One region of the Streptomyces sp. NPDC037054 genome, then DNA from elsewhere that is predicted to be linked to it. Evidence: riboswitches for the same ligand, from Rfam matches in the RefSeq annotation. Region 1 holds a riboswitch; each other region holds the start of a gene.
The links. A riboswitch is a leader RNA that binds a small molecule or an ion and turns the genes downstream of it on or off. The one in region 1 is predicted to bind cyclic di-AMP.

Region 1 (9,196 bases):
TCTGGCACACCGTCAGCCCGCGCACCCGCACCCCCGTCGCGGCGGTCTGGCTCGCGGCCCTGGGCGCGCTCGCCCTCGGCCTGCCGTACCTGATCAACGTCACGGCGTACGCGGCGGTGACCTCGATCGCCGTGATCGGCCTCTACATCGCCTACGTCGTCCCGACCTTCCTGCGGGTGCGCAAGGGCGCCGCCTTCGAACGGGGGCCGTGGCACCTGGGCCGCTGGTCCGGCCCGATCGGCGTGGTCGCGGTCGGGTGGGTCGGCGTGATCACGGTCCTGTTCATGCTGCCGCAGGTCTCCCCGGTCACCTGGGAGTCCTTCAACTACGCCCCGGTCGCCGTCCTGGCCGTCCTGGGCTTCGCCGCGACCTGGTGGCTGGCGTCGGCCCGCCACTGGTTCCTCAACCCGGACCACGAACGCACCCGGTCCCGCGAGGCGGCCCGCGCGGGAACACCCGAACCGGTGGATCCGTAAGCCACGTCCGTCCCAAGGCGCCACCCGCACGGCCGCGCCGCCATCGCGGCGCGGCCGGGTCCGCTTCCGCGGCGCGGCCGGGTCGCGATACCCGATCGGACACACGGCCTCGTCCCGCTATGCTCGGGGAGGCAACATCGCCTGGGCCCTTAGCTCAATTGGCAGAGCAGTGGACTTTTAATCCATTGGTTGTGGGTTCGAGTCCCACAGGGCCTACGACAACGCTCCCGGCTCGGCAGGTTCGAGCCGGGGGCTCCGTCGTTGCGGAGAATGGTGGCCATGTCTCTGCCGTACGTCCTGCTGTCCGCCGCCGTCTCCCTCGACGGCTACCTGGACGACACCGGCCCCGAGCGGCTGCTGCTGTCCGGGCCGGCCGACTTCGACCGGGTCGACGAGGTGCGGGCGTCCGTCGACGCGATCCTCGTCGGCGCCGGCACGATCCGCGCCGACAACCCCCGGCTGCTCGTCAACTCGCCCGAGCGCCGAGCCGCCCGCCGTGCCGCCGGGCGGCCCGCATACCCGCTCAAGGTCACCGTCAGCGGGTCGGGCGACCTCGACCCGGCGGCCAACTTCTGGCACACCGGCGGCGACAAGGTCCTCTACTCCACCGACGAGGGCGCCGGCCGGGCCCGGCGGCTCGGCATCGCCGCCGACGTCGTCCCGCTCGGCCCGTCCCTCGACTGGCGCGCGCTGCTGGAGCACCTGCACGACGTGCGCGGCGTCGGGCGGCTCATGGTCGAGGGCGGCGGCACCGTCCACACCCAGCTCCTCCAGCAGGGCCTCGCCGACGAACTCCAGCTCGTCGTCGCCCCGCTGTTCGTCGGCGACCCGGGCGCGCCCCGCATGTTCGGGCCCGGCGGCTACCAGGGCGGCCGGCTGCGGCTCGTGGAGACCCGGCGCCTGGAGGACGTCGTCCTGCTCCGCTACGAGCCCACCGCGCCCGGCACGGGCGCCGTGCCGTCCGCCGCCGACCGGCACCGGCTCGCCCTGGCCTGCGACCTGGCGGCGCTGTGCCCGCCGTCGGCGACCGCGTTCAGCGTCGGGGCCGTGGTGGTCGCCGCCGACGGGACCGAACTCGCGCGCGGGCACTCGCGGGAGGCCGGTGACCCCGTCGTGCACGCCGAGGAGGCCGCCCTCGCCAAGCTCGACCCCGCCGATCCGAGGCTCGCCTCCGCGACGGTCTACAGCAGCCTCGAACCCTGCGCCCGCCGCGCCTCCCGGCCCCGGCCCTGCGCCCGCCTGATCCTCGACGCCGGGGTCCGCCGTGTGGTGACCGCCTGGCGGGAGCCGGACACCTTCGTCACGGGCGCCGACGGCAGCGGCGTGCTGGCGGCGGCGGGCGTCGACGTCGTCGTGCTGCCCGAGTACGAGGAGCGGGCCACGGCGCCCAACCGGCATCTGCTGGACCCGCCCGCCTGACGGCACGCCGTGGCCGACTCCCTTCGGCCCATCAGATCCTGCGCCCCGCATGCCACCGCGTCACGCTGCCAGTGAACCGGCACGCGCGGTGACGCGGAGGGAGTCGTGATGGGGTCAGTGAGGTCGAAGGGGCGAAGGGGGCCGGGGGAGTCCACGAGGCCGGCCGGGCGGGGGCGTTCCGTGAGCCGCGGCGGCGAATCCGTCGGACCGGCGGCGCGGCGGCGTCGTACGGCCGCACTCCTCGCCCTTCCCCTCGCCGCCGCCCTCCTCGCCTCCTGCGGGACCGAGGGGCCGGATGGCCGGGCCATGGCGCGCACCCTGCCCGCCGACGCCGACTTCACGCACCCCGGCGTCCTCGTCGGCAAGGACCAGCTGACCGCCGTACGGGAGAACGTGACCGCGGGCAGGCAGCCGTGGCTGAAGGCCTACCTCGGCATGCGGGACAGCAAGTACGGCTCCTACAAGTACCGTCCCCGGCCCCACGAGACGGTCACCTGCGCCGCCGGCGGGACGCCCGGCCGCGGATGCGCCGAGGAGCGCGCCGACGCCATCGCCGCGTACACGCAGGCCCTGCTGTTCACGGTCACCGGCAAGCGGCAGCACGCCGTCAAGGCCAGGGAGATCATGGACGCCTGGTCCGGCAGGCTGAAGGGGCACGGCATCCAGGACGCCGGGTGGGCCGCCACCACGTGGGCGCGGGCCGCGGAGATCGTGCGGCACACGCCGGGCGCGGGCTGGCCCGCCGAGCGGGTCCGGCGCTTCGAGGACATGCTGCGCAGCGTCCACCTGCCCGCCGTCAGCCGGAACCCCCCGCGGGGCGGCGGCAGTCAGGACCTCGTGATGACCGACGCGCAGCTCTCGATCGCCGTGTTCCTGGAGGACCGCAAGGCCTTCGACCGGGCCCTGACGCGGTTCCGGGCGCGCGTGCCCGCCTACTTCTCCGGGCAGAAGGGCGTGACGCGGGACACCTGCCGCGGCCTCGGGCAGGTCGGCCGTGGCATCGCCGCCACCTCCCACATCGCCGAGACCGCCTGGCACCAGGGCGTCGACCTGTACGACGAGGTCAAGGACCGGCTGACGGCCGCGCTCGCGCTGCACGCACGTCAGCAGCTCGGCGAGCGCGTGGCCGCCGGGCCGTGCGGCGAGCGGGCCGGCGGCGGGGGCAGGAACGGCGGCGCCGGGAGGGCGGGCGGTTCCCTGGGGCCCGGTCTGGAGGTCGCCCTGCACCACCTGGAGGACCGGCTCGGCGGTTCCGTCCCGGCGGCGCACCGGCTCGCGGCCGGGACGGCGCGGTCCGCCGCGACGGACCATCTGTCCGTGGCCTGGGAGAACCTGACCCACGCCGCGAAGCCGGGCGAGAAGCCCGCCGGACAGCCATGATGCGGGCCCGCAAACAAACCGTGGTGCTGAGGGCTCCGCGGATGACGTACACTGGAGTCACAACGACGCGGGGTGGAGCAGCTCGGTAGCTCGCTGGGCTCATAACCCAGAGGTCGCAGGTTCAAATCCTGTCCCCGCTACTGAAGGTCAAGGGCCGGAATCCGAAAGGGTTCCGGCCCTCGGTGTTTCCGCCCGCGGCCTTCGGTGTTTTCCGCCCACGACGCCCACGCTCCGTGACGGACTCGTCCCCCTCCGATAACAACTGACACACCATCAGTTTCCGAGATGTGTTTACGCTGCGTGCGCAAGGTGTGTGCGGGGTGGTCAACTCGCCCGTTTTTCACCGGTCGTGACAGGTACGTCCGCGCGGAAATCGTTAATGATCAAGAGGAACAGCTTGGAATCCGCGCCCCGCGTCTATTAACGTTCGATAACGCAGCGCGGTCGTCCCAGCCGTCACAGAAGGCGGCTCCGTGCTCACGCGCCGAATCCCGCGAGGGAACCGGGGAACCACCACCCTGGGGTGAATCGCGCGTAGGTCCTCGTGGCAGCATGACGGATATACGCGCGTAGGAGACCTTCCTGCTCCGAACCCGTCAGCTAACCCGGTAGGCGGAGAAGGAAGGAAAGGAGTACGCCCACGTGGCGTCCAACCGGCCTGCCCCTGAGGCCCCGTTCGTGCCGAGCCAGCGCACCGCAGACACCTTCGGCTACGGCGAATACCGCAGCGACGAGGGCCCGTTCGAGGAGTGGAACCCCACCGAGGAGTCCATCCGCCCGGTACGCGGCAGGCATCGCGTCGCCAAGCAGCGCGGCGGCGGGCTCGCCCGCAGCTCCACGGTTCTCGGCGTCGGCGTCATAGCCGCCGTCGGCGCGGGCGGCATGGCCACCGCGCAGACCGGCAAGCCGCCGGTGTCGATCTCCATGCCGGACCTCCCCAACGTGGGTTCCCTGATCTCGGACGACGACACCTCCGAGGGCACCGCCAATCCGCTCAGCGGCGTGGGCGTCGCCTCGGCCGCCACCGCCGACCAGAGCACCGCCGACGCCGGCGAGGCGCTGCGGGCCCGGATCATGGCGCAGGCCGAGCAGCAGCAGAGCCAGGCCGAGGACAAGGCCGCCGAGGCCGCCGCCGAAGCCGCCGCGAAGGCCGCTGCCGAGGCGGCCGCCAAGGCGGAGAAGGAGGCCGAGGAGAAGGCCGCCGCCGCCAAGGCGAAGGCCGAGGAGGAGGCCCGCAAGAAGGCCGAGGCCGAGCGGCTCGCCGAACTGGCCCGCCAGTACACGCTGCCGACCTCCTCGTACACCGTCAGCTCCGTCTTCGGGCAGGCCGGCGCGATGTGGTCCTCCGGGTACCACACCGGCGCCGACTTCGCCGCGCCCACCGGCACGCTCCTCAAGGCGGTCCACACGGGCACCATCACCGAGGCGGGCTGGGCCGGCTCCTACGGCTACCGCACCATCCTCACCCTCGAGGACGGCACGGAGATCTGGTACTGCCACCAGTCGTCGATCAGCGTCAGCGTCGGCCAGAAGGTCACCACCGGAGACGTCATCGGCCGCGTCGGCGCCACCGGCAACGTCACCGGGGCCCACCTCCACATGGAGGTCCACCCGGACGGTGCCGACGGCGGCATCGACCCGCTGGCGTGGCTGCGCAGCAAGGGTCTCAACCCCTGACGTGGGATTCCTCCTCACGCACGACTGACGTGGAGTTCCCGCACGACTGACGTGGGGTTCCCCGCACGTATGACGCGGGGTGCCCCCACGCGTCTCTGACGCGGAGCTCCCCGACGCACGTCCCTCCCGACCCCGGCGGTCCTGGCGGCAACCCCCCGACGTCAGGGCTGCCGGTCACGCGTGCCCGCGCGGCGTTCGCGTGGCGTTGCGCGATCTTTGCGGGCGGTGCGGAATGGGCGCCCCCGCAACGGCCGTTGACGTACGGCATGACTACTCTTCGCAAGCTCGGCTCGTCCGACCTCGAAGTCTTCCCCCTCGCCCTCGGCGGCAACGTCTTCGGCTGGACCGCCGACGAGACGGCGTCCTTCGCCGTCCTCGACGCCTACACGGAGGCGGGCGGTAACTTCGTCGACACCGCCGACTCCTACTCGGCGTGGGCCGACGGCAACAGCGGCGGCGAGTCCGAGACCATCATCGGCAAGTGGCTCAAGGCCCGCGGCAACCGCTCCGACGTCGTCGTCGCCACCAAGGTCAGCCAGCACCCCGACTACCAGGGCCTGACCGCCGCCAACATCAAGGCCGCCGCCGACGCCTCCCTGCGCCGCCTCGGCACCGACCACATCGACCTCTACTACACGCACTTCGACAAGCCCGAGGTGCCGGTCGAGGAGATCGTCGGCGCCCTGGACGAGCTGGTGCGGGCCGGGAAGGTCCGGCACATCGCCGCCTCCAACATCACGCCCGAGCGGCTGCGGGCCTCCCTGGAGTTCTCCGACCGCGAGGGCCTCGCCCGCTATGTGGCACTCCAGCCCCACTACAACCTGGTCTCCCGCGACACCTACGAGGGCGGCCTGCGCGACCTCGCCGAGCGGGCCGGCCTCGCCGCCGTGCCGTACTACGCGCTGGCCTCCGGCTTCCTGACCGGCAAGTACCGGCCCGGCACGACCGTGGACAGCCCGCGCGCGGGCGGCGCCGCCAAGCACCTCGAGACCGAGCGCGGGCGCCGGGTGCTCGCCGCCCTCGACGAGGTCGCCGCCGCGCACGACGCGCCGGTCGCCACCGTGGCGCTGGCCTGGCTCGCCGCGCAGCCGACCGTCGCCGCCCCGATCGCCTCCGCCCGCACGGTGGAACAGCTCCCGGACCTGCTGGGGGTGGCGGAGCTGACCCTCACCGACGACGAGGTGACGCGGCTGACACGGGCGTCGGAGTAACGCCCGGCGCCGGTGCGGCCGGTGCGGTCCCTATGACTGGTACGGGTTGTACGCGGGATACGGCGCGGCCTGGCCATACGCGGCCTGGCCATACGCGGCCTGGCCGTACGCGGCCTGGCCGTAGGCCGCCTGTCCAGGCGCGGGGTGTCCGTGCGCGGGGTGTCCGTGCGGGGGCTGTCCGTATGCCGGCTGGCCGTACGCGGGTTGGCCGTATGCCGGTTGGCCGTACGGGGGCTGCCCGTGGCGCGTCTGCCCGTGGCCCGTCTGTCCGTAGGCCGTCTGCCCGTGGGCGGCCTGGCCGTACGGGGTGGGGCCGTGGGGCGGCGGGCCGTGCGTCGGCCAGGGCGTCACGTACGGCGTCGGCGGCAGGTGGACCGGGATCGGCGGCGCCGTGACCCGGGCGGCGTGCTCCAGGGCCGGGCGTGCGGCGTCCCGGCGGGCCCACAGCTCGTTCAGCAGCTCCCGCTCCCGGTTCACGAAGCCCGCGCCGGCCTTGCCCTGCCGCCCGCGGTGCCGCAGGAACGCCAGCGACGTCGCGTACGCCTCGTACTGGGCGACCTCCCGCGCCGCCGCCTTCCCGGCGTGCTTGCGCGCGTACTTCCGCGCGATCCGGCGGGCCCGCATCGAGCCCAGCGCGAACGGCTCCGGCGGCGTCAGCCAGCCCGCGACCGCGTAGGCCGGCAGCTCGGTCCGCACGGTGCGCAGCTCCCGCTGCCGCGTCCAGATCACCAGCCACGTCAGAAGCCCGAACGCGGGCACCATGAACGCGGCGTACACGGCGATGAACCCGAACTGCCCGAACGTGGTGGAGCCGTTCCAGAACGCGTGCATGCCCATCGCGAGCAGCAGCCCGGCCAGCGGCGGCGCCACGCGCCGCGGCATCCGCCGGTCGCCCGACAGCGCGGTCATGCCGAAGCCGATGCCGGTGAGGACCGTGAACAGCGGGTGCGCGAAGGGCGACATGACGATGCGGACGAAGAAGGTCGCCGCGGTGACGGAGGCGAGGCCGCTGTCGCCGGTGAGCTGGTCGGTTCCGAACGCGGTGCCGAGATAGAGGATGTTCTCGGTGAACGCGAAGCCGGTGGCGGTGACCCCGGCTATCACCACGCCGTCGAGGATGCCGGTGAAGTCCCGTCTGCGGAACAGGAAGACGAGGAGGACGGCGGCGGCCTTGGCGCTCTCCTCGACGACCGGCGCTATCACGGTCGCCCCGAGGGTGTCGGCGCCGGACGGGTCAGCGGTCGCCGTCGCTATCCATTGGGTCGCGAAGCTGTTGGCGACGATCGCTATCAGCGCCGCCGCGCAGGCGCCCCAGGCGAACGCGAACACCAGGTTCCGCCAGGGGCCGGGCTCGACCCGGTCGAGCCAGCGGAACGCGGCTATGAGCAGCGGCACCGGCAGGACGGCGAGGCCGAGGCCGACCAGGAAGCCCTCCGTGCCGGTCTGTTCGCGGACCAGGGCGAGGATGACGAGTCCGGATATGGCGAGGAGCGCGCTCAGCGCGCCGTACCGCACCCACCTGCGCTGCCACCAGTGCGCGTGCCGCAGGGTGCCGTCGGTGGGAGCGCTGGGCGGCGCCGGGTACGGGGGACAGGTGGCCACGGCAAGGACCCTAACGAGTCGAGGGCGACGCCCGCCGGACGAGACGGGCTCAGGCGTCGGCGGGGAGTCGGTCTTCGTGCTGTACGCGACGGAAGAGCAGGTCGTTCACGACATGTCCCTTGTCCAGTCCCTGGCCCTCGAAACGGGTCAGCGGCCGGAACTCGGGGCGGGGCGCGAAACCGCCATCGGGCCGGGTGTTCTCGAAGTCGGGGTGCGCGGTGAGCACCTCCAGCATCTGCTCCGCGTACGGCTCCCAGTCGGTGGCGCAGTGCACGATCCCGCCGGGCCTGATGCGGGACGCGGCCAGCGTCAGGAACTCCGGCTGGATCAGGCGCCGCTTGTGGTGCCGCTTCTTCGGCCAGGGGTCGGGGAAGTAGACGCGCAGCCCGGCGAGGGAGCCGGGGGCGAGCATCTCGCGGAGCAGGATGATCGCGTCGCCGTTGCCGACCCGGACGTTGGTCGTGCCGTTCTGGTCGGCGAGGTTGAGCAGGTTGCCCTGGCCGGGGGTGTGGACGTCCACGGCGAGGATGTTGGTGTCCGGGTCGGCGGCGGCCATCCGCGCCGTGGCCTCGCCCATGCCGAAGCCGATCTCCAGGACGACGGGGTTGTCGTTGCCGAACAGCTCGGCGAGGTCGATGACGGCGCGCCCGTCGATGTCCAGGCCCCACTTGGGCCACAGCCGCTGCAGGGCGTCCGCCTGGCCGGCGGTGACGCGGCTGCGGCGCGGCTGGAAGCTCCGGATCCGCCGCTCGAAGTGCGAACCGGCGGGGTCGGCCTTCGGCCCGTCCGGGAACCGGGGCTCGCCCTTGGGCCGGGCACGGCGGGGCGCGGCCTCGGGAGTGGGCCGGGGGGCTTCGGGGCTGTTCACGGAGTCAGACACAGTACGTCGATTTTACGGAAGCCCGGGGGCCACCCCGTCCGCGATCGGACGTGACCCCGGGCACCGCGCGCCGTGGGCGGCGGCGGGTGGCTTTCGGCGCGCGGAGACGTGGGCGTGGCGGGCGTCGGCGGGATGGCCTTCGGCAAATGCCTTCGGCTGCCGGGAGCCCAAGGGCTGGCCTTGCCGCGACTGGACGTGACCCCGCGCACCGGGCGGCGTGGGCGACGGCGGGTGGCTTTCGGCGCGCGGAGACGTGGGGGTGGTGGGCGTCGGCGGCGCCCGTGGTGTGCGGGGCGGTGCCCGTCAGCGGTCGTCCAGGGCGGCCAGTGCGCGGCGTGCCACCTCGCGGCCGATCGGCAGGGACGCCGTGGCCGCCGGGGAGGGCGCGTTCAGCACGTGGACGGCGCCGGCCGACTCCTGGATCAGGAAGTCGTCCGCCAGCGTGCCGTCGCGCAGCACCGCCTGGGCGCGCACCCCGGCCGCCGTGGGCCTGAGGTCGGCCTCCGTGACGGCGGGCAGCAGCCGGCGCACGGCGGCCGTGAACGCCTTTT
Region 2 (9,196 bases), on a different contig from region 1:
GAAGCGGCGGCGGTAGTGCTCGGCGACGTCCGGGAAGGCGCGCAGCAGGTTGACCGTCGTCATGATCAGGTCGTCGAAGTCGAGCGCGTTGGCCTCGCGCAGGCGCGACTGGTACAGCGCGTACGCCTGGGCGAGAGTTTTCTCGAAACCGTCGGCGGCCTGGGCGGCGAAGTCCTCCTCGTCGATCAGCTCGTTCTTCAAGTTGCTGATCTTGGCGCTGAAGGACTTGGGCGGGTAGCGCTTGGGGTCGAGGTCCAGGTCGCGGCAGACCAGGGCCATCAGACGCTTGGAGTCGGCGGCGTCGTAGATCGAGAACGACGACGTGAAGCCGAGCTTCTTGCTCTCGCGGCGCAGGATGCGCACGCACGCGCTGTGGAACGTCATCACCCACATCGCGTTCGCGCGCGGGCCGACGAGCTGCTCGACGCGCTCCTTCATCTCACCGGCGGCCTTGTTGGTGAAGGTGATCGCGAGGATCTGGCCGGGGTGGACGCCCCGCTCGGCGAGGAGGTGGGCGATGCGGTGCGTGAGCACGCGCGTCTTGCCGGAGCCGGCGCCGGCCACGATGAGCAGGGGGGAGCCGGAGTGCACGACGGCCGCGCGCTGGTTGTCGTTCAGCCCTTCGAGCAGCGCCGCCGCGTCGATCACCGGGCGGGGGGCGCCGTCCCGGTAGTGGGTGTCGCGGTCCGGGGGCAGGTCGAACTTCCCGCCGAACAGGTCGTCCGGAACCGGTTCCGGTACGTGGTCGTCCTCGGGGGGCGGCGGGGGCTCTTCCTCGTGGGCCCTCGGGGCCTGGAGGCTCGCCAGGAAACTGTCGTCAAAGAGGCTGCTCATCGCTCTACGAGTCTAGGGCGCCCCACTGACAGCCCGCCGCCACCTCGAGAACATCACACGGTTCGCACCGGACGGGCGGACCGGGACTCAGAAGTTGAGGATCTTCCAGAGCTGGCCGCCCGGCGTCTTCTTGCCCTCCATGACGGTGCCGTCACGGTCCGCGACGGACCAGGCGGAGACGTAGAGCTTGCCGTCGTGCGGGTCGATGGCGAGGCCGGCCGGGAACGGCACCTTCACGTTCGTGCGCCGCTCGTGGGCGCGCGCGTCCTTCACACGCGCGTCCTTCGTGTGGGCGCCCTTCGTGTGGGCGCCCTTCGCGTAGTGCGAGACCTTCGTCACGACGCCGCCGAACAGCTGGCTGACGTAGAGGTCGCCCTTGCGGTTGACGGCGACGCCGGTGATCGGGCCGAAGCCGGACTTCCAGTCGAGGATCTTGCCGGTGCGGACGTCGACGCGCCACACGCGCGCGGTGGGCTTGTCGGTGAGGCCGTTCAGCTCGCCGACGTAGAGCTTGCCGTCGGGGCCGAGGGCGAGGGAGGTGGGGACGGCCTCACGCCCGTCGTGGTCGGGGAAGACCGTGAAGGGGCGGGCCTTGCCGGACTTCGAGACCTCGACGAGGTCGTTCCCGGCGGCGTCGGCGACGATCTTGCGCCCGTCGGGCAGGGCGAGCACGGCGTACGGGTTGGACTCGACGGACGTCTTGTGCGGGTTGTGCCGCAGCTCGACGGCGGTGATGTCGGCGGCGATCCTCGCCTTGCCGTGCTTGATCTTCAGCAGTTTGCCGAGGGTGTTCCAGGGCGGGGTGGTGGGGACGCCGGAGCCGGGCGGGGCGTAGGTCTCGACGGCCCACAGGCGGCCGTGCAGGGCGGAGACGCCGTCGACGCCCGTGGCGAAGCCGCCGTCCGGCTGCGCGATGGACGGGAGCCCCTTCACCACCCGGTGGTGCTTCCACGCGCCCTTGTGCCAGTGCACCTTGGTGACGGCGGAGGTCAGGCCGATGCACATCTCGCCCTCGGGTCCCTGGCCGATGCACTTCTTGCCGCCCCGTCCCGCCTCGGCGACGTACAGGTTCCCGTGGTCGTACGAGAGCTGCCGGGGGTTGTCGAGACCGGTCGCGACGACCTTGACGACCGGCTTGCCGGCCGTACGTCCTCCGTCGGCGCCGGCCGTACGTCCTCCGTCGGCGCCGGCGGGTGCGACGCCCGCGCAGACGGCGAGCGCGACGCCCGTGGCGACGACGAGCGCGGCTCGCGTTCTGGGTTTTCTCATGCCGTACATGCCCTACCTCTCTCAGCGGCCACGGCACCGCACCGTGGCTGGCTGGAAAGTAGCGACCCGGAACGGGATAAGCGCCTTGTAACGTTCAAACCACGTCCGAACCCGCCCAAATCCCTCCAGATAGACCACTGCGCGCAAATCCTCCCGATAGACCACTCCACGCAAGGCCCTGACCGAAGGTCACGAAAATGTATCGGGCATATCACCCACCAACCTTCACAGGCACCACACGGGTTGGCTACCGTGCCGGGCAGGCCGCACGACCCCCACCGGCGAAGGTCGCCGGGCCGCGCGGCCTCCGCCGAGTCCGGCGCGCCCGAACGGCGTCCGGAGCCGGGGACCCACCGACCTTGGGGTGAATCGGCCGAGCTCCCTCGTGAGCCGGCCGTAGGGCACACCTTCCGACCCAACCGCCCGAACCCGACAGCTAACTCGGTAGGCGGAACACGGAAGGAGTCGCCTCCCTTGGCGTCGCACCGCAAGCCACGTCCCGCCCAGGCGCGCGTCGCGGGCATACGGACCCCCGCCCTCGCCACGGCGGCCCTCACGTCCGTGGCACTGCTGTCCCAGACGGCCAACGCCGCGCCCGCAGACGACCGACCGAGCCTCGAAGAGGTCGAGAAGAAGGTCGACGACCTCTACCGCCAGGCGGAGTCCGCGACCGAGAAGTACAACTCGGCCAAGGAGAAGACCGCCAAGCAGCGCAAGCAGGTCGACACCCTCCTGGACGACATCGCCAAGCGCACCCAGGAACTCAACGAGGCCCGCGAGGAGCTCGGCTCCTACGCCGCCGCCCAGTACCGCACCGGCGCCGGCGTCCCCGACACCGCGACCTTCCTGCTCGCGGACACACCGCAGGACTTCTTCGACCGCTCCCAGCTGATGGACCGGCTCACCGGCCGACAGAAGGAAGCGGTCGACGCGTACTTCACGCAGCAGTCCGCGACGATGAAGAAGCGTCAGGAGGCCACCAAGAGCCTGGAGACGCTCACCGACTCGCAGACCGACCTGAGGACGGCGAAGGCGACCGTCCAGAAGAAGCTCTCCGAGGCGCGCGAGCTGCTGTCCGAGCTGACCGCCGAGGAGAAGGCGCGGCTCGCGGCGATCGAGAAGAAGAAGCAGGAGGAGGCCGCCCGCAAGGCCGCCGAACTGGCCCGCCAGCAGGAGGAGGCCGCCCGCGAGGCCCGCGAGAAGGCCGCGGCGGCCGAGGCGGCGGAGCAGGAGCAGGAGAGCGGCTCCACCGGCGGTTCGACGGGCGGCTCCACGGAGACCGGCACCGGCGGCTCGGACTCGTCCACGACCGACCCGACGTACGCGAGCAAGGGCGAGAAGGCCGTCTCCTTCGCCCGCGCCCAGATCGGCAAGCCGTACGTCTGGGGCGCCACCGGCCCCGACTCCTACGACTGCTCGGGCCTGACGCAGGACGCCTGGCAGGCCGCGGGCGTCAGCATCCCGCGCACCACGTGGGACCAGGTCAACGCCGGCACGACGGTCCCCGTCTCCCAGGCGCAGCCCGGCGACCTCGTCTTCTTCTACGACGACCTCAGCCACGTCGGCATCTACATCGGCAACGGCATGATGATCCACGCGCCGAAGCCGGGCACGTACGTCCGCGAGGAGTCGATCTTCTACGACGGCGAGTCGTCGATCCACAGCGTGGTGCGGCCGGCCTGAGCCGCCGACCGCGTCACCGGATCCCCAGGACTCAGGTCCACAGGACGGCGATGAAGATGTTCGCCGTGGTCAGAAGGCCGACGAGACCGAAGAGGCTCTTGTCGGCCTTCTCCTCGTCGCGCTTCACGTAGACCAGGCCGAGGATCACGATCAGCAGGGCCAGCTTCACGCCGATCTTGATGTTGTCGACGGTCTGGTCGTCGGCCTGGTTGAGGCCGACCAGGACCATGCCGGTGACCAGCATCGTGACGGCGCCGTGCAGCATGGCGGGGGTGAAGCGGGCGGTGCCCGCCCCCATGGCCTTCATCTGAGTGAGGAAGCCGCCGAGCAGGGCGGCGATGCCGATGATGTGCAGGCCGACGAAGAGATGGATGAGTACGTCCATGGTCCCGGAGCCTAGCCGGGGCGTCGCGAGGGCCATGGGCGGCCCCGGCGGCACAGCCTCGCTGAAGGACTCCATAACACCGCGCCGCGCCCTCCCGCCGCCGAATCGGGCGGATCGGTCACGGCGCTGCGGGAAGTCGACCGTGGCGGAACGGTACTGCGGTCGGTTCCGGGCACGGAACGATCCCCTCCCACCAGTTCCGTGCAACGCCCGGCCCGGACCGCGCAACCGCGCCTAGCGTCCTGTCCCAGGTGACCGGCGCTCCACAGGCCGCCCGGCGGGGGCGGCGGCCGGACACCTCCTCCAGAAAGTCCGGCGGCGGCACGCTCCCCCCTTACGGGCCGCCGCCGGACGCGGAACCCGCCCCCGCGGCGGGCGGCGAAAGGACGTGGATTCCGAGGTGGCAGCGCATCGCAAGCCCCGAAAACGCGCGCCGGGCGGCGGCAGATCCCGTACGGCGGCCACGATCGCCCTCGCGGGCGCGGCGACGGCGACGGTCCTCGACGGGACCGGGCACGCCGAGCCGCGGCCGACGCCGGCGAAGGTCAGGGCGGAGGTGGACCGGCTGTACCGGGAGGCGGAGGTCGCCACCGAGAAGTACAACGGCGCGAAGGAGAAGGCGGAGGCGGCCGAACGGCGGCTCGGGGACCTGCGGGACGAGGCGGCGCGCAAGCAGGACCGGGTCAACGAGACGCGGGAGGCGCTGGGTTCGGCCGCGGCGGCCCAGTACCGCGCGGGCGGACTGGACCCGGCGCTGCAACTGGCCCTCTCCGCCGACCCGGACCGCTACCTCGACGGGGCGGAGTTCGTGGACCGGGTGGGCGTCCGGCAGCGGGCGGAACTCGCCCGGATGCGCGAGCAGGTGCGCGAGGTGGAGAAGCTGCGCGGCGCGGCGCGCGTCGAACTGGCGTCGCTCAAGTCCCGTCAGGCGGACCAGAACCGCCACCGCAGGACCGTCACCGGCAAGCTGTCCGAGGCGCGCCGCCTCCTGGCCCGCCTCACGGCGGAGGAACGGGCCCGCAGGACACTGGCCCCGCAACGGGCGTCACGTTCCTCGGCACCGACGGCGCCAGCGGCGGGCGAACAGGCCGCCACACCGGCGTCCGCACCGGCGCGCGCGGCCAACTCCCGCGCGGCGGCGGCCATCGCGTACGCCTACGGCAAGATCGGCGCCCCCTACGTCTGGGGCGCGACCGGCCCGAACGCCTTCGACTGCTCGGGCCTGACCCAGGCGGCGTACCGCGCGGCGGGCATCTCCCTGCCCCGCACGACGTACACCCAGATCAACGCGGGCCGCCGCGTCTCCCGCGCCGAACTGGCCCCGGGCGACCTGGTCTTCTTCTACTCGGGCCTGAGCCACGTGGGCCTCTACATCGGCAACGGCAAAATGATCCACGCCCCGAACCCGTCGTCCACGGTCCGGGTGTCCCCGATCAGCGAAATGCCGTTCGCGGGGGCGACGCGGGTGGTGTGACCAGCCTCGGCGAACGGATCGAGGTACGCAGGTGAGCGGTCCGGGCGTGCACGGCGGCGGGATCCATGCGTGTCGGCTCCTTCCGTAGGCCGGTTCCCGCGCCCGCGGCGGCGTTGGTGTCGCGGCAGGCTCGGCAGAGGCCGCCGGGGAGGGCTTCGGGGCGGCCGGGGACGCCGCAGTCCGTGCACTCCATGAGCAAGCGACGCGGCTGTACGGCCGGGATTTCCGGCACCGGAGGCATCTTGTCCACGAGTCTGCGCCGGACGAACGCCCGTGGTGAGTGGACCTGTTCGGGCAGCCCGGCGACGAGGATCCGCAGAAGCTGATCCGGACTCACGTCACGGGCAAGCCAGTCCGCGGCCAGCGGCTCCAGCGCGGCGCAGTCGTCGGACGACAGCGCGAGACGCGGGTCGCTGAGGCCGAGCCGGGCGAGGGTGAGGTGGGCGGTGGAAGGGGTGGAAACGTGCGGCCTCGGAGAGGGTACGACGGCAGCCGGGGCGGGGGATTCGACGGCGGTGTCCTTGAGTTCCGCGGCGGGCGCAGCAGTCAGGTCGGCTCCGGCATCCGCCGCGTCGCCGTCGAGGAATCGCGCCCACCAGTCGTCCTGCCGGGCGATCCGTGACCAAAAGGTCCGGAAGACCCACCGGGTGCCGTGAGTGACCCCGTCGGTGGGCTCCACACGGCACCGTACGCGCCGCAGGTGGCCGGCCCTGCCCAGCGCGTTCAACGCGGACCGTACGGCCTGCTGACCGTAGAGCGGCTGGGCCTTGGCGATCGTCTTGGCGTCCATCGCGGCGTTGTCGCAGAGCCGGTCGAGGAGACTCGCGAGGTACGCCTCACGGGGCGGGAGATGAGTGAAGTCGCCGGGCCGGGAGGGCGACTGACCGGGGACGGAGCGCTTGCCGTACCCGGGTTTGGCCATGGGATGGGCTGCGTGTGCAGGAGGGGCAGCGATACAGTTTTCGTAAGCCACGAGATCGCCTTTTCCGATCTTGGGGTGAGACCCCGGCGGGTGTTGGCGCACCCGACCGGGGTTGTTTCGTTGCTGCGCACGCTAGAGGGTGACGACACGCCGTCGCAACCCGATCACGAATAGTCATCCTGCCTGGCAGAGCGGCGAGGGAAGGGTGGGTGGTGGGTTGAACCCAGCCACCCATTCCTTACAAAAGAGGCTCGAATCCCGAACCGCGAAGCTCGGAGCTCAGGCCCCGGCGCGAAGATGCCCGACGAAGGTGTCCCAGGCGCCCCCGGCGACGGCGAAGGTCGGACCGACGTCCCCGAGCTTCGAGTCCCGGACGTGGACGGCGTGGGGGCAGGGGGCGACTTCGAGGCATTCGCCGCCTTGGTCGTCGCTGTAGCTGGACTTGCGCCAGGCGTAGGCGACCTCTAGGCATGCGCCGCCTTGGGAGTCGCTGTAGCTGGACTTGAACCAATCCAACGGTTCCGTCATAGCTCCTCTGCCGCCTTCCTGATGAACGCCGCCGACTCCTCAACTCCGAACGCCTGCATGCGGATCATGCCATGCACCTGGGCCAGATCACTGACCTTGTCGCCACCTGTGTGCAGCACGCTTGCCTCCGGCCCTTCGACGTATGCGAAACGCTCGTGGTCAACAGTCTCCAGCAAGATGAAGGATCCGTTGAGGGCAAGCCCGCCACATTTGCCGAAGGGCAGCACCTGGATCGACACGTTGCGCAGGGCGCCGAGCTCCACAAGTTGCCACAGCTGCTGCCGCATGACGTCCCGCCCGCCCACGCCCGTGCGTAGGGCGGTCTCGTGGATGACAAAGCCGTACACCGTGTTCACTCGGCGGGCCAGCGCCTCCTGTCTGCGGAGCCGCGCCTGCACGCGCGCTTCCACCGTCTCGTCGTCCAACGGTGGGCAACTGTCACTGATCAGCGCCCAGGCGTACTCCCTGGTCTGCAGAAGCCCTGGAATCAACGCGAGCGAGTAGTCGTGTACGGCGATGGCCTCGGCCTCCATGGCCATGTATTCCTGCGACCGAGCGGGGTAAGGCTCAGGTTTCAGGAACTCATGACCGGCGACCAACTTCCCCCGCGCCCCACACATCTGGTCCGCCACCTGCAAGAACCGCAACGTCGGCCTGCGGCGCCCGCACTCCATTGACTTGACGTACTCGTAGTCGTACCCGGCCTCGTCGGCCAGCGCCTGGCGGCTCACGCCCGCTTCCTCGCGCCAGAGCTTGACCTGGCCGCCGCAGTACCGCCAGTTCTGCTGGGCTTGTTGGGACTCCCCGGACACCACGCCACCCACCACCTCGCACCGACACGGCGGGTACAACCGCACTGTGTACCCGCTCCGCTCCTCGCGAGCGTAGGGACAGAAATCCAGGCTGGTCAGCGGAACTGACGGGAAATCACACGCAAGGAACCCCACATGCCGACGCCTCCCGCGCAGCCCGAGTCGGACATCGACCTGGAGATCGAGTGGCACCTGCCCCGCCACCCCCGCAGTGTCAGCCGCGCACGGACGCTGCTGCGTGAACAGGCCACGGCCTGGAAGCTCCCGGACGGCGTGACGGACACGGCGGTACTGCTGCTCAGCGAGCTGATGACCAACGCGTACCGCCACGCGAAGGTGCCCCGTGGACGCGAGATCTGGGCGCGCTGCGTGCTGGACCCGGATCACCTGCGCGTGTCGGTGACGGACGCGGACGACACACTGCCGAAGCCGAGGGAGGCCACGCCGGACGACGACTCGGGCCGGGGTCTCGCGCTGGTGGCGGCTCTGGCGGACGACTGGGGAGCCGAAGCCCGCGCCTGCGGCATCGGCAAGACCGTCTGGTTCACCGTCGCGACGTCACCGAGTGAGAGCGTCCGTGACGACGCCTCTGATCAGCCGTAGCTTGGCCAGCTGCCGCCGCCGTACGAGCTTCTGTTCATGCAGCGGCAGATAGCGTTGCTCGAAGTCCCGCTGAGCCGCTCGGCTCGGCAGTTCCACCTCCACATCGAGCAGACGCCCCGGACTGAGGACCACCCTGTCGGTCGTTCCTGTCCGGGCCACGTCGACCAGGCGATCCTGTACATGCGGCAGTCTCAGCCAGGCCGCCAGGTACTGCGGGGACAACAGATTGGTACGGGACCTGAGACGGATGGCGTGGGAAGACGGCGCCCCCCGGTCCGGGCTGCCCTGCCACAGGTCGACGGCGAAGCCCTCGTCCGTCCTCACGGCAGACAGCAGGACATCGCCGTCTGCCGGTCCGCCCGCGCTGCCCGAACGCGCCGACACGAGGAGATCGCGCAACGGCACACTCTTCACACCGTCCTCGTCCAACGCCCCCGGGGCCAGCAACGCGAGTGGTTCCACCAATTCGTCGAACTCGAGCTTGGCCAAGGCGGCTTCGACCACCTTCTCGGCGTCGATCAGCTCGTGGACGACGGCTGCCATCTCCCGCCGTCCGGAGACGGTCCGCGCGCTCTGCGCGGTGAGGTTCCAGGCACGCCGCTGCGACCACGGGTTGTTCTGCGCCGCACCCTGTGAGGTGCCGTACAACTGCTTTTCGATCTCGCGGAAGGACAGACGGTACTTCT
Region 3 (9,196 bases), on a different contig from region 1:
TCGGGTCCGGGCGCGGGCCGGCCGACGCCGCCCGGCGGGGGCCGCGGGTCAGCCCGCGCGGTGCACCACGGCGTCGCACAGTTGCATGAGGGCCACCTTGGCGTCGCACTCCCGCAGCGGGGCCAGCGCGGCGCGCGCCTCCTCCGCGTAGCGGACGGTGTCCCGGCGGGCCTGCTCCAGCGCCGGGTGCGCCCGCAGCTCGCGCAGCGCCCGCTGGTGGCGGACGTCGTCGGTCAGGTCGCCGTCCAGCAGCTCGCACAGCGCGAGGTCGTCGGCGAGGCCGAGCCGCGCGGCCCGCTCGCGCAGCCGCAGCACCGGCAGCGTCGCGATGCCCTCGCGCAGGTCGGTGCCGGGCGTCTTGCCGGACTCGGTGGAGTCGGAGGCGATGTCGAGCACGTCGTCCGCGAGCTGGAAGGCGACCCCGAGCCGCTCGCCGTACTGCGTGAGGACGTCCACGACCTGCTCGTCGGCGCCGGACATCATCGCGCCGAACCGGCACGAGACGGCCACCAGCGAGCCCGTCTTGCCGCCGAGCACGTCCAGGTAGTGCTCGACCGGGTCACGGCCGTCCTGCGGTCCGGCCGTCTCCAGGATCTGTCCGGTGACCAGCCGCTCGAACGCGAGGGCCTGCACGCGCACCGCCTCGGGTCCGAGGTCGGCGAGGATCTGTGAGGCGCGGGCGAACAGGAAGTCTCCGGTGAGGACGGCCACCGAGTTGCCCCAGCGGGTGTTCGCGCTGGGCACCCCGCGCCGCACGTCGGCCTCGTCCATCACGTCGTCGTGGTACAGCGTCGCCAGGTGGGTCAGCTCGACGACGACGGCCGACGGCACGATCCCGGGCGCGTACGGGTCGCCGAACTGCGCGGAGAGCATCACGAGCAGCGGACGGAAACGCTTGCCGCCCGCCCGCACCAGGTGCTGGGCGGCCTCGGTGATGAACGGCACCTCGCTCTTGGTTGCTTCGAGCAACCCTTCTTCGACAGCCCTCAAACCGGCCTGGACATCGGCCTCCAGAGCCTGGTCCCGCACGCTCAGCCCGAACGGCCCGACGACGGTCACGAAGGTCTCCTGTCTGCTGGCGCCTACTGGCGATTACCTGTTTGTCGATAGGTCACTGCCATCACTCAAGTCAGCGTATCCGGTCACGTTTCGATCACCGCCAGCGCCCACCCGTCCAGGCCACCAGGTATCGGATCACGACGCGCATATTCTCGATCACTCGATACGCAATGACATAGCCGTTATGTACGACTCGAAACGAATCGTCCGGCAATGCGCCCGCCGACGCGGGCAACCGACTCCGCCGGAGCGGACCGCCACCCCTTCGGCGCACACACTCCCCCCGGCGCCCGTTTTGCCGTGCTTGACACCTCGATCCACCTTGGCCCTAAATGCCTTCGAGACCTTTACCCGTGAGTTGAATCACGCGTTCCCCCCGCCGGACACCGCACTCCCCCGAGGCCCGTATCCGCGCCTCGCGCAAGCGAGTTGAGCCGTGGCGATCGCAAAGGATCAAGTACCCCATACGCACCACACCAAGGTCAACCGGGGCGTTCTGTGATCTCGCCACTTGTTCCCGACATGTGCCCTCGCATACGTTCCCGGCCTGTCGGGCGGACGCCGAATCCTGCCACCGCCCGCACCACCGACGACGAACCCACTCGTACGGCAGGAGCGGGGGACCCAGGTAGGACGCCGGGCCGGTCACAAGACTGGAACGGCTCGGGGTGAAGCCGTGCCTCACGGGCGGCCGGGCACCTCCCGCCCGAACCCGACAGCTCACCTCGCAGGCGTAGGAGAGGAATTCGTCATGCCTGCATTCGGTCAGTCCCGCCGCGCCGGGAACCGCAGCCTCGTCCGCAAGCTCGCCGTCGCCGGAACCGGCGTCGCCGTGCTCGCGCTCCCGCTGGTCGGCGCGACCGGCGCGTCCGCCCACACCACGACCTCGGCGACCGCCGCGACGACGTACCCGGACAACCTCGACGGCTGGATCCGCCAGTCGCTCGCCGTCATGGCGGAGCGCGGCATCCCCGGCTCCTACGAGGGGATCCACCGCAACATCATGCGGGAGTCCTCGGGCAACCCGTACGCCATCAACAACTGGGACTCCAACGCCGCCGCCGGCACCCCGTCCAAGGGCCTGCTCCAGGTGATCGACCCGACGTTCCAGGCGTACCACGTGCCGGGCACCTCGCTCGACCCGTACGACCCGGTCGCGAACATCACCGCCGCCTGCAACTACGCGGCCCAGCGGTACGGCTCCATCGACAACGTCTTCGGGGCCTACTGAGCCGGCCCGCCGGACGCCGGAAACACGCGTTCGAGGACGACGGCGACGCCGTCGTCCTCGTTCGACAGCGTGATCTCGTCCGCGACCGCCCTCAGTTCGGGGTGCGCGTTGGCCATGGCGACGCCGTGCGCGGCCCAGTCGAACATCGGGATGTCGTTGGGCATGTCCCCGAAGGCGATCGTCCGGTCGGCGCCCAGCCCGAGGTGCTCGGCGGCCAGGGCGAGACCGGTCGCCTTGGTGATGCCGCACGGCTGGAGCTCCACGGTGCCCGGCCCGGACATCGTCACCGTCGCGAGGGAGCCGATCACCCCGCGGGCCGTCGCCGCCAACTCGTCGTCCGACAGGCCGTGGTGGCGCAGCAGCACCTTGCTGATCGGCGCCGCCCACAGGTCCTCGCGCCGGTCGACGCGCACGGCCGGCAGGGTGGGGTGCGGCATCAGATAGCCCGGCTCTATCAGCGTGAGCCCGTCCACGCCGTCCTGGTCGACGGCCGCGTACACCTCGCCCACCTCGGCCTCGATCTTGCCGAGCGCCGTCTCGGCCAGCTCCCGGTCCAGGGTGACCGACCACAGCAGGCGGTCCGTGGCGGCGTCGTACACCTGCGCGCCCTGCCCGCACACCGCGAGCCCCGTGCTGCCGAGGTCGGCGAGCAGCGGCCGCACCCGGGGTGCCGGGCGCCCGGTCACGACGAGGTGCCGGGCGCCGGCCCCGGCCGCCCGCGCGAGCGCGGCGCGGGACCGGTCGGAGATGGTGTCGTCACCACGCAGAAGCGTTCCGTCCAGGTCGGTGGCGATAAGGGAGTACGCGAGGGGTGCGGGCATGATCAGAGAATACGGACAACGCGCGCCGTCCCTTCACCGCGGTTTCCCCACCCGCCGTTTCTGATCCCGACCCGCCGTTTCTGATCTTCGCCAGCCGTTTGTGAGCGCGGCAGCTCACCGGCTGATCGGTCCTGTTCGGCGCGGCGCGGCCACGGTCCCGCCGCCCCTGGGGCGCGCGAAGCGTCCGGTTCGGCGGCTTGGCGCCGGTTCGCGGCACCATGCTCCGCTACCTACCCTCGGGGCCGCATTGGGCGGTACCTTCCATGTGTCCAGGGGGGACTTGATCGGGGGGTCGAGTTGAGCGGTGGACGACGCGTACGTGTGCTGACGCCCGAGGCGCTGGGCGAGGCCGACCGGGAACGCTGGCGCGAGCTGCGCGCCGCCGCGCGGGCACCGCGCAACCCGTTCATGGAACCGGAGTTCACCGACGCCGTGGGCCACGTGCGCCCGCGGGCCCGCGTCGCCGTCGTGTACGAGGGGCGCGAGGCCGTCGGCTTCCTGCCCCACGAGCGCGGACGGCTCGGGCAGGGCCGCGCGATCGGACTCGGCGTCTCGGACTGCCAGGGCGCGGTACTGCGACCCGGCCTCCGGCTCGCCACCGCCGAACTGCTGCGCGCCTGCTCGGTGTCCAGCCTCGCCTTCGACAACCTGGAGGCGGAGCAGCACCTCTTCCTCCCGTACGCGGCCGAGGAGCACCCTACCTTCGTCGTCGACGTCGGAAAGGGTTACGAGAGCTACGAGTCCGGCTTGCGCGCCCAGTCGCCGAAGTTCCTCAAGACCACGCTCGCCAAGGAGCGCAGGCTCGGCCGGCAGGCCGGCGACCTGCGGTTCGTGTTCGACGAGCGCGACCCCGCCGCGCTGCGCACCCTCATGGCGTGGAAGTCGGCCCAGTACCGCCGGACGGGCCGGCGCGACCGGTTCGCGCAGGAGTGGATCACCCGGCTCGTGGCCCGGCTCGCGGGGACGCGCGCTGCGCAGTGCACCGGGACGCTCTCCGTGCTGTACGCCGCCGGGCGCCCGGTGGCCGCCCACTTCGGGCTGCGCTCGGCGACGGTGCTGTCCTGCTGGTTCCCGGCGTACGACCCCGGGTTCGCGAAGTACTCACCGGGTCTGGTGCTGCACCTGCGGATGGCCGAGGCCGCGGCGGCCGAGGGCATCGGCCTGCTCGACCTGGGGCGCGGCCGGGCCGAGTACAAGGACGCGCTGAAGACCGGCGAACGTCCCGTGTACGAGGGCGCGGCGACCCGGCCGGGGCCGGGCGCGGCGGCCCACTGGCTGAGCCGCGAACCGGTCCGCCGCGCCCACGGTTTCGTACGCGGCCACCCGCGGCTGGCGTCGCTGGCATCACGGGCGCTGAGGGGCGCGGGGCGGCTGCGGAGGGCGGCATGAGACGTACGGGACGGACGGGGCGCGGCGCTCGCACGCGGGAGGAGATCCGGCGGTTCCTGAGCGTCGGGCCGGTGCAGGTGGCACAGGTGGACGTCACGGCGGCCGGGGTCTCCGTGCACCCGGCACCGGGCGGCCCACCGCTGACCCACGGCGAGGTGTTCGTACTGGTCAGACGGGAGGGACGGCCGGTCGGGACGGTACTGACGCGGGTGCCGGAGGGGGTGGGGGCGGTGGAGGCGCTGGGGGCGGCCGAGGTGCTGAGGGCGGTGGAGGCGCTGAGGGCGGCCGAGGCGGGGAGAGCGGTGGAAGTGGGCAAGGCGGACGCCGGGCCGCCGCCGTTCACGACGGTCGTCGTCGCCACCCGCGAGCGTTCCGGGCAGCTCGCCCGCGCGCTCGACTCGCTCCTCGCCCAGGACCACCCCCGCTTCGAGATCGTCGTCGTCGACAACGCGCCCGTAACACCCGCGACCCGTGAGCTGGTCGAGCGGAAGTACGGCGAGCGCGTGCGGTACGTGTGCGAGCCGGTGCCCGGACTCGCGGTCGCGCACAACCGCGGTCTCCTCGCCGCGCACGGGGAGGCCGTCGCGTTCACGGACGACGACGTGGTCGCCGATCCGCGCTGGCTGACCGAGCTGACCAGGCCGTTCGCGGCCGACCCGGGCCTCGGCTGCGTCACCGGCCTGATCCTGCCGGCCCGGTTGCGGACCCCCGCCCAGGTGCTGCTGGAGAGCCACGGCGGCTTCGCGAAGGGCTTCACCCCACGGACGTACGACCCCGCCGAACCGCCCGCCGACGAGCCGCTGTTCCCGTTCGCGGCGGGCCGCTTCGGTTCCGGCGCCAACATGGCCTTCCGCACCGGAGTGCTGCGCTCCGTCGGCGGCTTCGACCCGGCGACCGGCGCCGGCACCCACGCCCGGGGCGGTGACGATCTCTACGGCTTCGTCCGCGTCCTGGCCTCCGGACACCGCCTGCGCTACGCCCCGCAGGCCCTCGTCTGGCACCACCACCGGGAGACCTGGCGGGACCTGGAGACCCAGGCGTACGGCTACGGCGCCGGCCTCACCGCCTACCTCACGGCGCTCCTGGTCAACCGCCCCGCGCTGCTGCCCGCGTTCCTCGCCCGGCTGCCGCGCGGTCTCGCCCACGCGCGTGCGCTGACCGCCGTACGGGGCGGCACGGAGGCCCGCGACCGGTCGCCGGGCGGGTACGGCGTGCGTACGCACCCGTGGCCGCGTCGCCTGTCCCGGCTCCAGCGCAGGGGCATGCTGTACGGACCGCTCGGCTACCTGCGCGCCCGGCGTGCCCTGCGCACGGCGCCGAGAGGGGTGGGCTGACGTGGTGATCCCCGTGTTCCTGTATCACGCCGTGATGGACGATCCGCCCGCGTGGATCGCCGAATTCACCGTCACCCCGAGGGTGTTCGCCTCGCATCTCGACGCCGTGCGCGACAGCGGCCGTACGCCGGTCACCGTCGGCGCGGTCGCCGACCACCTGGCCGGACGCGCGGCCCTGCCGCCCCGGCCCGTCGTGCTCACCTTCGACGACGGCTTCGCCGACCTGCCGGGGCCCACCGCCGAGGCGCTCGCCGAGCGCGGCCTGCCCGCGACCGCCTACCTGACCACCGGCGCCGTCGCACCCGGCGGGCGCAGCCTGCTGCCCCCCGCCCCGATGATGACCCTGGACCAGGTGGCCGACCTGGAGCGGCACGGTCTGGAGGTCGGCAGCCACACCGTCACCCACGCCCAGCTCGACACCCTGCGCACCGGCGCCCTGGAGCACGAACTGCGCACGTCCAAAGCCGTGTTGGAACACGCCCTCGGTCATCCGGTACGCCACCTTGCCTATCCGCACGGCTACAACAGCCCCCGCGTGCGGGCCCTGGCGGCGCGCGCCGGTTACGAGACGGCGACCGCCGTGCGGCACGCGCTCAGCTCGGACCGCGACGAGCCGTACCGCATCGCCCGGCTCATCGTGCGCCGCGGCCACACCCTCGCGGACGTGCGGCGCTGGCTGGCGGGCGAGGGCGCCCGGCTCGCGCCCTACCGGGACGGCCCGAAGACGGTGGCGTGGCGCTGGTACCGCAGGACACGCGCGGCGGTGATGGGGCCGGTCTTCGCGGGGTGAGCGGGGCGAGGCGGTGAGCGGGGGTGAGGCGGGGCAAGGTGGGTGAGCGGGTGAGCGGGTCCGGGCTGGTCGCCGTGCGGCCGCATCAGGTGCGGGCCCGGTCCGGGCGGCTGGTTCAAGGCCGGGGGCCGGTCGGGTGCGGCTGGTTGAGGTGGGGGTCCGCGGCCGCTTCGCGGAGGGCGCTCCAGGCGCGGTCGTCGGCCACCGACAGGTCGCAGTGCGGCCCGGGGTCCCGGTGGTTCCACTGGAGCGCGGCCCGGACGCCGTCCAGCCGCTTCAGCACCCGGGGCACCTGCGCGTACCACTCGGCCTGCCGCCCCGGCCGGACCGGATCGGCGGCGCTGCCGAACTCGGAGAGCATCAGCGGCTTGTCGTCGGAGATGTGCGCGCGTATCCACGCGTGCGAGGCGTGCTGGGTCCGCGCGAAGGACAGCCAGTCGGCCTGGTGGCAGCGGTAGTAGTTGTACTGGTTGTAGCCGATCCAGTCGACGTACGCGTCCCCGGGGTACAGCCGCTCGAACAGCTCGGCGTGGCCCAGGTAGCCGGTGATGATCCACGTCCAGACCACGTTGTCGGCGCCCAGTTCGGCGAAGCGGTCGTGGAGGTGTCGCCAGGCCCGCACGAAGTCCTCCGGGCTGCCGCCGGCCGGGGTGCGGGTGTCCATCTCCAGGTCGAAGGAGAGGAAGACCTTCCGCCCGGTGCGCTCCCCGTACTCCTTCACGCGCCGCGCCTGTACGTCGACGACGGTGGCGTCCAGCGCGCCCGCGGCTATGCGCTTCCAGGTGGGCTGCTGCTCCGGCGTGCCGCCCCACCACTTGCTCTCCCAGGAGAGCAGCAACAGGCGGTCCTCCCCCACCCGTTGCTCCTCCGGGGTGAGCAACTGGCCCTCGCGGCGGGCCTCCGTGACGAGGGACATGTCGTGGTACGCGTACACGATGTCCAGCCGGCGGCCCACCTTGTCCTCGTAGGCCCGCACCTTCTGCGGGAGGTCGTCCCGGTCGTGCGGCACGAACGCCCCGAACCACGCGCCGCACGGCGGTTCGAGCAGGTCCGTGGGGCGGCAGTCCCCGGCCCGCGCGGACCCGTCCCCCGCGGACCCGTCCCCCGCGGACCGGTCCGCCGGTCCGGAGGAGTCGCGCAGGGCGAGCGTGCCGAGCAGGACGGTGCACAGGACCAGGGCGGACGCGACCAGCAGCCGACGGCCGCGCGCGCGACCAGCGCGGCGAACGCGGCGCACGCGGCGCACGCGGCGCACGCGGGGGACGGTGCGGGGGAACCTCACGGGGGAGCGCCCTTCGGTGTCCGTCGCGGGGAGGCGCCCAGCCGCGGGCAGAGCGCGGCGAGCGTGGTCAGCAGCGTCGTCGTCAGCAGCACGCGAGGCGCGCTGAACGCGTGCGTGGCGATCAGCGCCGTCGCGACGAGCATCACGACGGCGACGCTCAGGAAGACGGCGAGCATCAGCCGCTCCAGCAGGTCGGAGTGGCGGGCGAAGGCCGGGTCCCGGCGGTCGACGGGGCCTTCCGCGGGCCACGCGCCGAGAGCGGGCCCGCAGACCCCGACCAGGGCCGCGCCGGGTCCGGCGGCGAGGAAGACGCACACGGCGGCGGCCCTCAGCGGTGCGCCGTCGGGCAGCGCGAGGGCGGCCAGCGCCAGCCAGCCGGCGAGCGGGGGCAGCGCCCGGATCATGACCTCGCGCGGTCTCATCACTCCACCCTCCCGGCTGCCGGGGCCAGTTCGTAGAGCCGCCCGGCGCTGTTCTCCGCGACCAGCCGGAACGCGGGCGACGCGGCGACCGACTTCCGTATCCGGTCCCACTCCGGCCCGGTGAGCCGGCCGTTCATCGTGGAGTCGGCCGACTGGCCCCGCGTGAGCAGGAAGTAGGCCCGGCCCGGCGCCCGCACCCCGGCCATGTCGGCCGCGAGGGTGGCGGCGGGGCTGCGCAGGATCTCGTCGACGTGCCGCCGTTCGTCGTCCAGGAACCAGTAGTGGTCGACGTCCCAGTAGGAGCCGTGGGCGAGGGGGTAGTTGCGGTTGGCGGCGACGACCAGCGAACCGACCGGAGCCCGGTCGAGGAGCTCCCGCACCAGCGCCACTTCCTGCGGCGGGAAGTAGGTGATCCGGTCCTTGCCGGAGTAGCTGGGCACGAACGCGAGCGTCACCGCCAGCAGTACGAGCGGCGGCAGCCACGCCCCCCGTCGCGTCCGGTGCCGGTCTCCGGAGCCCGCGGCGTCTCCCGTGGCCGAGCGGGCCCCGACTTCCCGGACCTCCCGGGCCACCCTGGCCTCCTGGGCTTGCCGGGCCTCCCGGGCCTCCCGGACCGCGGCGTCGGCGGCCAGGGTGCGGACCTTCGGCAGCAGCGCCGCGGCGGCGAAGAACGCGACGCCGGGCAGCATGAACATCAGCACCCGGAAGATCATTTCGCTGCCGTAGCTGCTCGCCGCCACCATCGGCAGCGGGGCCGCCGCGAGCAGCAGCAGCGGCAGCGCCCGGTGCCGCAGCACCCGCTGGCGCACCACCCCGGCCAGCGCGAGCAGCAGCACCGAGCCGGACAGCAGCCGCGCCGCCCAGGACG

Region 2: another riboswitch for cyclic di-AMP. It lies ahead of ACZ7D7_RS03150 (C40 family peptidase); the one in region 1 lies ahead of ACZ7D7_RS21680 (M23 family metallopeptidase).
Region 3: another riboswitch for cyclic di-AMP. It lies ahead of ACZ7D7_RS04355 (transglycosylase SLT domain-containing protein); the one in region 1 lies ahead of ACZ7D7_RS21680 (M23 family metallopeptidase).

What each region holds. Positions count from the first base shown of each region.
Region 1 covers NZ_JBVJSJ010000008.1:353,447-362,642, forward strand. The annotation lists gene ACZ7D7_RS21655 (amino acid permease) at 1-476, shown strand, start outside; tRNA gene ACZ7D7_RS21660 (tRNA-Lys) at 620-692, shown strand; gene ACZ7D7_RS21665 (dihydrofolate reductase family protein) at 756-1,895, shown strand; gene ACZ7D7_RS21670 (alginate lyase family protein) at 2,076-3,275, shown strand; tRNA gene ACZ7D7_RS21675 (tRNA-Met) at 3,342-3,415, shown strand; cyclic di-AMP (ydaO/yuaA leader) riboswitch at 3,748-3,905, shown strand; gene ACZ7D7_RS21680 (M23 family metallopeptidase) at 3,918-4,952, shown strand; gene ACZ7D7_RS21685 (aldo/keto reductase) at 5,219-6,163, shown strand; gene ACZ7D7_RS21690 (PrsW family intramembrane metalloprotease) at 6,194-7,765, opposite strand; gene trmB (tRNA (guanosine(46)-N7)-methyltransferase TrmB) at 7,815-8,645, opposite strand; gene lhgO (L-2-hydroxyglutarate oxidase) at 8,949-9,196, opposite strand, start outside.
Region 2 covers NZ_JBVJSJ010000001.1:700,714-709,909, forward strand. The annotation lists gene pcrA (DNA helicase PcrA) at 1-834, opposite strand, end outside; gene ACZ7D7_RS03145 (ScyD/ScyE family protein) at 922-2,103, opposite strand; cyclic di-AMP (ydaO/yuaA leader) riboswitch at 2,402-2,569, shown strand; gene ACZ7D7_RS03150 (C40 family peptidase) at 2,578-3,786, shown strand; gene ACZ7D7_RS03155 (hypothetical protein) at 3,818-4,171, opposite strand; gene ACZ7D7_RS03160 (C40 family peptidase) at 4,572-5,645, shown strand; gene ACZ7D7_RS03165 (hypothetical protein) at 5,605-6,567, opposite strand; gene ACZ7D7_RS03170 (DUF397 domain-containing protein) at 6,847-7,095, opposite strand; gene ACZ7D7_RS03175 (helix-turn-helix domain-containing protein) at 7,092-7,910, opposite strand; gene ACZ7D7_RS03180 (ATP-binding protein) at 8,043-8,510, shown strand; gene ACZ7D7_RS03185 (N-6 DNA methylase) at 8,466-9,196, opposite strand, start outside.
Region 3 covers NZ_JBVJSJ010000001.1:986,506-995,701, forward strand. The annotation lists gene ACZ7D7_RS04350 (polyprenyl synthetase family protein) at 49-1,059, opposite strand; cyclic di-AMP (ydaO/yuaA leader) riboswitch at 1,640-1,806, shown strand; gene ACZ7D7_RS04355 (transglycosylase SLT domain-containing protein) at 1,811-2,290, shown strand; gene ACZ7D7_RS04360 (HAD family hydrolase) at 2,284-3,111, opposite strand; gene ACZ7D7_RS04365 (GNAT family N-acetyltransferase) at 3,433-4,500, shown strand; gene ACZ7D7_RS04370 (glycosyltransferase family 2 protein) at 4,497-5,834, shown strand; gene ACZ7D7_RS04375 (polysaccharide deacetylase family protein) at 5,869-6,624, shown strand; gene ACZ7D7_RS04380 (glycosyl hydrolase) at 6,740-7,879, opposite strand; gene ACZ7D7_RS04385 (hypothetical protein) at 7,903-8,328, opposite strand; gene ACZ7D7_RS04390 (glycosyltransferase) at 8,328-9,196, opposite strand, start outside.